3 regions of the Virgibacillus salexigens genome follow, and region 2 is predicted to be linked to each of the others. Evidence: riboswitches for the same ligand, from Rfam matches in the RefSeq annotation. Region 2 holds a riboswitch; each other region holds the start of a gene.
The links. A riboswitch is a leader RNA that binds a small molecule or an ion and turns the genes downstream of it on or off. The one in region 2 is predicted to bind thiamine pyrophosphate.
Positions count from the first base shown of each region.

Region 1: it holds a riboswitch for thiamine pyrophosphate, as region 2 does, so the genes downstream of both, BN990_RS02965 (lipoate--protein ligase family protein) here and BN990_RS17145 (YkoF family thiamine/hydroxymethylpyrimidine-binding protein) in region 2, are expected to answer to the same signal.
Region 3: it holds a riboswitch for thiamine pyrophosphate, as region 2 does, so the genes downstream of both, BN990_RS04355 (thiamine phosphate synthase) here and BN990_RS17145 (YkoF family thiamine/hydroxymethylpyrimidine-binding protein) in region 2, are expected to answer to the same signal.

Region 1 is NZ_CCDP010000001.1:618,387-621,667, forward strand. It holds gene BN990_RS02950 (PTS sugar transporter subunit IIC) at 1-323, shown strand, start outside; gene BN990_RS02955 (PTS lactose/cellobiose transporter subunit IIA) at 326-664, shown strand; gene BN990_RS02960 (PTS sugar transporter subunit IIB) at 661-963, shown strand; TPP riboswitch at 1,067-1,177, shown strand; gene BN990_RS02965 (lipoate--protein ligase family protein) at 1,306-2,124, shown strand; gene lipA (lipoyl synthase) at 2,117-3,061, shown strand; gene hprK (HPr(Ser) kinase/phosphatase) at 3,160-3,281, shown strand, end outside.
Region 2 is NZ_CCDP010000002.1:869,109-872,389, forward strand. It holds gene queF (preQ(1) synthase) at 1-110, opposite strand, end outside; PreQ1 riboswitch class I at 294-340, opposite strand; gene yidC (membrane protein insertase YidC) at 421-1,185, opposite strand; gene BN990_RS17140 (hypothetical protein) at 1,125-1,505, opposite strand; TPP riboswitch at 1,724-1,828, shown strand; gene BN990_RS17145 (YkoF family thiamine/hydroxymethylpyrimidine-binding protein) at 1,925-2,539, shown strand; gene BN990_RS17150 (ECF transporter S component) at 2,532-3,113, shown strand; gene BN990_RS17155 (ABC transporter ATP-binding protein) at 3,110-3,281, shown strand, end outside.
Region 3 is NZ_CCDP010000001.1:954,900-958,180, reverse strand. It holds gene thiO (glycine oxidase ThiO) at 1-586, opposite strand, end outside; gene BN990_RS04355 (thiamine phosphate synthase) at 570-1,184, opposite strand; TPP riboswitch at 1,278-1,389, opposite strand; gene BN990_RS04350 (BCCT family transporter) at 1,534-3,072, opposite strand.

The sequences.
Region 1 (3,281 bases), on a different contig from region 2:
CGCCAGCAGGGCTATTTAACATTAATGAACCGGTTATTTTTGGACTACCAATTGTATTAAACCCTGTGATGTTAATTCCATTTATATTGATTCCTGTAACATTGACGATTACATCCTATATTGCATTAGCTACTGGTATAGTGCCAAGAACAGTGGCAATTCTTCCATGGACAACACCGCCAATTTTAAGTGGTTATCTAGTAACAGGCGGTAGCTGGCGTGGAATTGGGCTTCAAGTATTTAATTTAGTGCTGGCTGTTATCATGTATATTCCATTCATTTTAGCAGGTGCAAGAACCTTAAAGAGAAATAAGGGGGAATAACCATGACTACAAAAGAAGATGTACAGATGCTATCCTTTTCGATTATACTTCATGCTGGAAATGCAAGGTCATCTGCAATGGAAGCTATTTCTTTAGCAAAATCTTATCAATTTGCTGAAGCACGACAAAAAATAGCAGAGGCGGATGAAGAATTTACAGAAGCTCATCATATTCAAACGAAATTTTTACAGGAAGAAGCAGAAGGGAACCAAACAGAGGTTTCCGTCATTCTAATACATGCACAGGACCATCTAATGACCGCCATGACAGTAAAAGATTTAGCTAGTGAAATGATTGATATGTATGAAAAGATGCAAATCCTAGAGGAGGGAAACAAATGAAGATTATTTTAGTTTGTTCTGCGGGGATGTCGACTTCCATGCTTGTAAAAAAAATGAAACAATCAGCTGACGATAGAAATATAATGGCCGAGATTAATGCGGTAGCAGAATCACAATTAAAGAACGAGCTGGATGATCTTGATGTTGTATTAATTGGTCCACAAGTCCGTTATTTAGAAAAGAAGATTAGAGAGCAGTTGGAACCAAAAGGAATCGCTGTTGATGTAATTGATCAAATAGCTTATGGCATGATCCAAGGAGATAAGGTTTTAGATCAAGCCATCGCTTTAAAGAAATAGAAGAATAATAGAAATGAAGTTGTACGAAAAAAATTGCGCCTTTACAATTTATGGCAAGCTTGTTAAGCTGATTTTGTTGGTAAATTAAAACTAAATGGAATCTTTTCAACACTAGGGGAGCTATGTAAAGTAGCTGAGAAGAGCGTAGGAATCGTTTTGACCCTTCGTACCCGAACAGGATAATGCCTGCGTGGGAAAGTGTGGTCAATAGGGATACTTTATTGACTGCATTCACGACGAATGCAGTCTTTTTTATGAGGAAGTATCATGGTTTTCTTTCATACATGTGCACCTCCGGTTAGGCCTTTGTTGAAAAGATTCTTCTTATGGGAGGCGATTTTCGTGCAAGAAAAATGGGGATTTTTAGAAAATGTACCTCATGATGCTGCCATTAACATGGCATTAGATGAGGCATTACTTAATTGGCATCATGAAGGAAAAATACCGCCTACATTACGTTTTTATCAATGGATAGCCCCCACGCTTTCAATTGGTCATTTTCAAAAAGTAGACGGAAAAATCGATGTAGAAGGTATTCAAAACCATCAATGTCAATTTGTGCGGAGAATGACTGGGGGCAGTGCAGTTCTGCATGATGATGAACTAACGTATAGTATTGTAATATCTGAACAACATCCGGCAATTGCTTCATCGATTCGTCAAGCGTACTATGATTTGTCAAAAGGCATACTACGAGGCTATCAAAATTTAAACATTCCAGTTGATTATGCCGAATCGTTTTCAAAAGAACGGAGTAGTATTTGTTTTGAGAGACCCGCATTCTATGAAATGGTTGCAGATGGCAAAAAGATATCTGGTAATGCACAGACAAGAAAAAAAGGAGTATTGCTCCAACATGGTTCGATTCCGATATCGATGAATGTAGATATGTTATTCGATCTTTTTTTATTTCCTTCTGAACGTGTCAAGGAGAGAAAAAAACAGGCATTTTGGAAAAAAGCTACGACGATTAATCAGGTAACGCAAAGGAAACATTCCTATGAAACGGTTAAAACAGCTTTTTTAGAAGGATTCGGAGAGGGATTGAATATTGAACTTGAACCTTTTACATTAACAAAAAGCCAATGGAATGAAGTATACGATCTAGCAGAACGAAAATATACAGATAATACAATCAAAGGAGTTGTATCCCATGCCTAAAGATCAAACATATATACGAAAGCCGGAGTGGTTAAAAACAAAAATAAACACGAATAAATCCTACAGAGGATTAAAGAAATTAATGCGCGAAAATCGCCTGAATACAGTGTGTGAAGAAGCACGCTGCCCAAATATACATGAGTGTTGGAGTGAACGTAAAACTGCGACGTTTATGATCTTAGGAGATACATGTACAAGAGGATGCCGCTTTTGTGCTGTAAAAACTGGATTACCAAATGAATTAGATTGGGGAGAGCCAGAAAGGGTGGCTAATTCGGTTACCGTTATGGGGCTACGGCATGTTGTAGTTACAGCAGTGGCACGTGATGATTTAAATGATGGGGGAGCGGCTGTATTTGCTGAGACGGTACGAGCAATTCGAAGAAAAAACCCAGGATGTACGATTGAAATTCTACCATCAGATATGAAAGGGGACTACGAGAGTCTATATACATTGATGGATAGTGCACCAGATATTTTTAATCATAATATTGAAACGGTACGCAGGCTAACAAAACGTGTAAGAGCTAGAGCGATGTATGATCGGTCTCTTCAATTATTGGAACGCGTGAAGGAAATCGCTCCTAAAACACCGACCAAATCTAGTATTATGGTTGGTTTGGGTGAGGAGAAAGCGGAAATCATTCAAGCAATGGATGATCTTTTAGCGCATAAAGTCGATATTATGACAATTGGTCAGTATTTACAACCAACAAAAAAACATTTGAATGTTGAGCGTTATTACCATCCAGATGAGTTTGCCGAGTTAAAACAAATTGCACTTGAGAAAGGATTTTCACATTGTGAAGCTGGACCATTGGTTCGATCTTCTTATCATGCAGATGAACAAGTAACCCAAGCCTCGGCGCAACGTCGAATTAACTATATGAAAGGCTATGAAAAACAGGAAAAAAAAGAAGTAGATTTTACTTTCTAACATTTCCAATCCGTTATGAAACCTCCATTTCTTGTTTTTCGTATAGAAACATAATATAGTTAAAAGCTATAGTTGTAATAGAAATGGAGCGTATACAGATGAAGTCAATAACAATTAAACAACTAGCTGGTAGATTCAATCTGGAAATATTGGCTGGAGAGGATCAACTTGATCGATCCATTACCAAGGCGAGAACGCATCGCCCTGGGTTAGAATTTAT
Region 2 (3,281 bases):
ACTTCGGGGGTATAATCAAAAGCGTAGTTCGTCCCCTGACTTCCCAATAACGTTACGCCATGCAACTCATCATTACTTCTTCCAGACACAAGTAAAACCTCCTCTTCCATGTTTACTGCCCTTCGAGCTCACACAGCTCAAGCTCCTCCTAAAGCAAACTTTTTCATCGAATGTAACCCAACGTATGAAGGAAAACTTAAGGGGGGGATCCTGAATTAGACAGTTGTCACATATGTTTATTCTTTCATATAAAAAAGCCATGGCCCAAGGCACATGGCTTTTTATCGCATCAGTTGTCCTTAGTTTTTTATAGAGGGTTATAGCTAAGAACCTCTCCAATTTTATATGGATCCGAATATCCATTTTCTCGCCTAATTATATATATCGAGTAAAAGGATGTCAATCACATCTTTACTAAACTCATTGCTGCACAGCATTTTTAGGGTAATATAATTTTTTAGCAAGTAATGTTTGAAATACTAGAAATATCCCGCTGACCGTCCAATATAACGGCAAAGCTGCTGGGGTATTAAATGAAATGAACCCAATCATCACAGGTGAAAGAAGTCCCATAATGGCCATTTGTTTCTTTTGTTTTTCATCCATACCAATCATTGAAACACGTGACTGAATAAAATATATCGCAGCTGCAATAAATGGCAAAATGAGATCAACTTCGCCTAGATTAAACCATAAGAATGAGTGGGTCGCGATTTCCGGTGAGTTTCTAATTGCATAATAAAAAGCGATAATCACCGGAAATTGAATAAGCATTGGCAAACATCCCATAGAGGTTAACGGGTTGAATTGATGCTCTTGATAAAGCTGCATCATTTCTTGTTGCATATTGGTTTTGGACTCTTGATCTGTTTTCCCTTTATATTTTTCTGTAATAGCGTCCATATCAGGCTTCAGTTCATTCATTTTCTCTTTCATCTTAGCGCCGCTTTTTGTTTGTTTTAATGATAAAGGCATTAAGAGCAAACGAATAAGCACCGTTATTAAAATAATGGATAGACCATAATCCCCTCCAAATAACACAGCTACATATTTCATGAGCCCGGAGAATGGATTGTCAAAATGAAATAATCCACTATCTGCTTGGCACCCCGTTAAAAAGAAGATTAGAATGATACCGACAATGGCATATTTTTTAAGAAAAGTGAGTATAAATTGACCTTGCATTGTTTTCCTCCTCGTTGTAATAAATCTTTAAAAAACGAGAAGGACTGCTGGTCTGTATCATCGTCTGGTGAAGCGATACGCTTCGTCTTTTTAACTAACCATTGCAAGATTTCTGCACATTCTCCTAGCAGTTCCTGCATTGGCAATAATCTTACCCGCTGATTATGATATTCCCTCGTTAATACATTGTTATTTTCCATTATACTTCTAGCATCGATAGCTAGAAATTGATATGTCGTGACAATCGTCAATAATAGACTTAAATACAGTGATAGCGGAGATACATCATTAAAAAGTTCATTTAACAACTCAATCGTCATTTATACTCACCTCCTTTTCTTGCTTAAATCTTTCTTAATTATAACACAGCTTAAAACCTATTCCTAAGCCTAATACCTGATTACCATGATTCAACATGACCTGAAAAATTTTCCTGGATTTTTTTAATTAGTTAAAAGACAAGATAAAATCTAACATATTTACAAATGATTCGAATTCAACTATTCTAGATGGACATATAAAAACTGCATATCTATTTTTATTGCACTAGGGGAGCTATTTTAAGATGGCTGAGAGGAAAATGATCTGACCCTTAGAACCCGATCTAGATAATACTAGCGTGGGGAAGTGCAGTCGTTCAATAAAATGGAACAGGCATTGCCTTATCATATTATTTATGAAGACTGCATTCCCAAGAATGCAGTTTTTTTGTGTATGTATCGATAAGGAGGAGATTACGTTGAACAACCAACCGATCACATGTAGCACAAGTAGGATTGCAGGCTGTACATTTGCTATTTATCCAATGACGGATCAATTCGTAGATGTTATTACAGCTTCATTAAAGGAAGTTGATACATCGAAGGTTTGGATGAAAACGACAGATGTAGAAACCTGTGTCCGAGGGAGAATATCTCATGTTTTTGATGTAACGAAGGCGCTCTTTCTACATGCGGCAAACACTGGTCATCATGTAGTTTTCAGTAGCACCTATTCCATCGGCTGTCCTGGAGATTCTGATGGAGATGTATATTTATCAGAGGATGATGAGCGGTTAAATACCAAATTACTAAAACGAATGAGCCAGGAGGTAGCTGGAAAGTTTTCATTGTATCCGCTAGGAGGCGGAAATTATATGAATATGATTTATAACCAAATCGAAGAAATGAAATTACATGGTATTGATGTTTCTTCTATTCACTATGCAACACGACTAGATGGCGATGGTGAAAAGGTTTTTGATGGCCTTGAACGCGTATTTACCAACATGGAAAATTTAAAATCTTCACATACTGTTATGACAACCACGATTTCTGCCAACAGCCCTTCAAAGAAGGAGAAAATAAATGAATAACTGGAAGTTGAAAGAAATCATTGTGATGTCCGTACTTGCCGTCGTGTTCGGAATTGTTTATTTAGCATTTTTACCAGTTGGAAAACTCCTCGTATCCTTGCTAGGACCAATTGGTTACGATTTTATATTTGGAATCTGGTTTATCGTATCTATCATTGCTGCCTATATCATTCGCAAACCAGGAGCAGCGTTTTTATCAGAGACGATTGCTGCTACCGTCGAAATGTTGCTAGGAAACGCGATGGGCCCGATTATTATTATTACTGGAATGATTCAAGGGTTAGGAGCAGAGGCTGCCTTTGCTGCCACTCGATACAAGCGTTATTCCTTATGGGTCCTTATGCTGGCTGGTATTGGCGCCGCTATCTTTAGTTTTGTATGGGGTTACTTTAGATCCGGTTTTACCGCTCTTTCCACCCCTTATATTGTAAGTATGCTGGTCATCAGAATGATTAGTGGTGCCATTATTGCTGGCTTAATTGGGAAAACCATCAGCGATTCCCTTGCCAAAACGGGCGTACTTTCCAGTTTTGCTTTAGGAAAACAAATAAGAAAGGAACGTTCCGTATCATGATTAATGTTTCCGAACTTTCTCTTTGGTTTGATGGAAATGATGAAAAAGCAATTATCCAAACGCTAAGTTTCCAATTAAATAAAGGGGAAGCAATGCTATTACTAGGCCCAAGTGGAAGTGGCAAGAGTACACTGACACGTTGTTTAAATGGGATATACCCTCGAGAAT
Region 3 (3,281 bases), on a different contig from region 2:
CCGCTGAGATACCACCGTTCTCGAATTGGATATGAAAAACATCACGGACACGATCTATATTCGCAACGCGACAATTCTCGATTACTTGGCTGCCCATTCCTAAAGACGCCTGTTTAAAAGCTTCACATACAGCCAAAGGTTCCACATTCCCATCTTGCTGCATGTACAATCCTCCTACAGCATGCGTTAATGCTGATGTTCGTTGCCTAATCCCTCCCCCATCCAACCATTCCAAGCCTTCAAATGCCTTTTGTTTTGCTTGCAGTCTTTGCTTCTGTTCTTCATTCGTAGCTATCTCGAGCATACCGTTGGTGGAAAGCTGGATATCAATCCCTGATAACGAAAATAGTTCGTCGCTTAGAGATGCATACATATTTCTACTTGCTTGGCAAAATTGATAATACGTACCTTGCTGATCATTTTCTGTATGCACCCCAAGCATGCCCGCAGAAGCTTGTGTAGTTTTTCTTCCAATTCTATTTTGTTCAATTACCGTCGTTGCAACCCCACTTCTACTTAAATAGTAAGCAACGGATTGCCCAATAACGCCTCCACCTATAATCACTACATCAACGTGTTCCTTCATATCCGTTCACCTCCTTTCGAAATGACTTTACTGCTTCTAATGGATCAGTATGGCTGAAGATACCTGACATCACAGCAACCCCACCTGCCTTTGCTTGATATATATCATTTACCTTCCCGGTTGTAATTCCACCAATTGCATATACGGGAATATTCAATGCTTTCGCGACTGTCGCTAATTGTTTTACTCCCCTTGGCTTTACTCCCTTTTTGCTCGCTGTTGAAAAGACATGCCCATACAAAACATAAGCAGCGCCTACCTGCTCTGCCCTCTTGGCTACTTCAAGGGAGTGCGTCGATACACCAATTTGTAAACAAGGGTATTTTTTTTGGAGGCAGTCTACCTCTGGCAATCTATTTTCCGGAAGATGAAGCGTTGGTACAGCTGTCTCCTTAGGTAGAATCTGGTGGACATGAATAATTAGTTTTTCTGCTGGAAGACCTTGTGCAAGTAGTCGTTGAACGAACAAAGAATAGCCACTCTTGGTCATCTGTTTTTCTCTTAACATGATAGCGTCAACATATGGACTAATGCCCATTATTACCTGGAAAAGACGCGCTTCCTTCTGTGAACCACTCGTCACCGCAATTAATTTCATAACTCCCTTCTCCTTTTCATTAAAAAATGCCACTTTTCCAGCAAAGGAAAAGTGGCATGAATCGTTCAGCATATTCAATAATATCGTCGATACACACTAGTCATGTCACTTTCCTCCGCTGGTTCTTACCCCAGTTCAGGTTCAAAGGGTCTCCATGTCTCACATGGATCTCAGCCATTACGTAAAGGCACCCCTAGTGAAGCGTAATTTAATTATTTAATAGGCATTTGTCTATAAAATACATGATTTTGGACTATTCGTCTACCAAAAACGACCAATTTTCTATTCTTCTTTCTGTTCTTTTATGAAAAAAGGAGCTGACTTAAAAACCAGCTCCTTCAAATCTGTGCTATTTGGTATAGCGTTGTTTCTCATCAATCTTTTGTTCTTTCGCAAGTTCACGACTTGCACGCGGAGCTGTCCAGAATGTGGTTAACATGAGTAAGGATACTGGCACAGCCGTAACGACGATAAAGGATTGCAACGATCCAACACTATCCTCACCAATAGTGATGAGTACAGTTGCGACAAGTCCCATAAGAATCGCCCAAAATACACGTAAGAATTTAGATGGATCTCCGTTGCCTGTGATCGCCATCGAAATAGTTAATGACATTGAATCGGTAGTTGTTAGAACAAATACAATCGTTGCCACTAAAAAGAAGAAACCGATAATTGTACCAAGCGGTAACTGTTCGGCGATAGCAATCATTGCTGCTGGAGGTCCAGCACTATTTAAGGCTTCAGAAACGGCACCAGGGTTATTCATTTCAGCAAAAATCCCTGTTCCACCAACGACAGTAAACCAGAATGTTGTTACTACAGGAGCAATTACCGCAACAGCAGTCACAAGCTCACGAATTGTACGTCCACGTGAAATACGACTAACAAACATGGCCATCATTGGACCATAGCCGATGAACCAGGCAAAGAAAAAGACGGTCCATAAGCCAAGCCAAGCTCCGTCTCCACGGAACGTATTCAAGGTTAGAAAGTCTTGAACATATAATCCAAATGATTGCACATACGAATCAAAAATGAATAGTGCTGGTCCTAGGATAAGGACGGCCACCATTAAACAAACTGCCAGTATAATATTATAGCTGCTTAATATTTGAATTCCTTTATGAATCCCTGTCGCAGCAGAAATCCCAGCTGCTAGAACAATGACGATAACAATAAGACATTGCACAGCTAAATTATTTGGTACACCGAACAATGCACTTAATCCGTAACCTGCTTGTAATCCAAGGAATCCAATTGGACCAATCGTACCAGCTGCCACTGACACAATCGAAAAGGCATCAACAAACGTACCAAGTGCACTTTTTCTCATAATTTTATCCCCAAATATCGGATAAAGCAACGATCTCGGCTTTAATGGTGCGTTCCGATGATAATGGGAGTACATGAGTACAATCGTACCTAATGTTCCTAAAATTGCCCATGAGACAAATCCCCAATCGACAAAACTTGCTGCAAGTGCAGGTACTACTGCTTCAGCAGTGCCAGCTTCAATTCCTGAGAAATGTGGCGGTACGGTTAAAAAGTGACTTAACGGCTCAGCAGCAGCCCAGAAGACACCACCCGCCGCTAGCAGCGTACACATGATAATCGAGATCCACTTGAACGTTCCGATCTCTGGCTTTTCTAATTTTCCTAATCGAATCTTCCCAAATTTGGAATAGCCTAGTATTAATGCAATAACTAAAGTCCCAACCATCAGAACTTGATAGATGGAGCCGAAATAGGTTACCGACCAGTTAAACATCGTATTAACTGCATTTGTAACCATTTCCTGGTTTATTAATGCAAGAATCACAAAGGCAAGTAGCGCCCCTCCACTTAGAAAAAGAACTGGCTTATCTATGGTTTGATCTTGCTTCATTCTATTCTTCAACAATCTGCTCCTCTCAATTCCATACAAAAAAATCTCACATAACCATCTACTGACTTTTCTTATGTTTACCTTTTTCGTCAGTTGTATGTGAGATTTAATAAGCATTTTAAATTAACATACAGCGTTTAAGGATACATTTTTTCTAAAAACCTGTCAAGTCAAGTGAATAAGAACTGCGTTCATAAGCGTCAAATAGG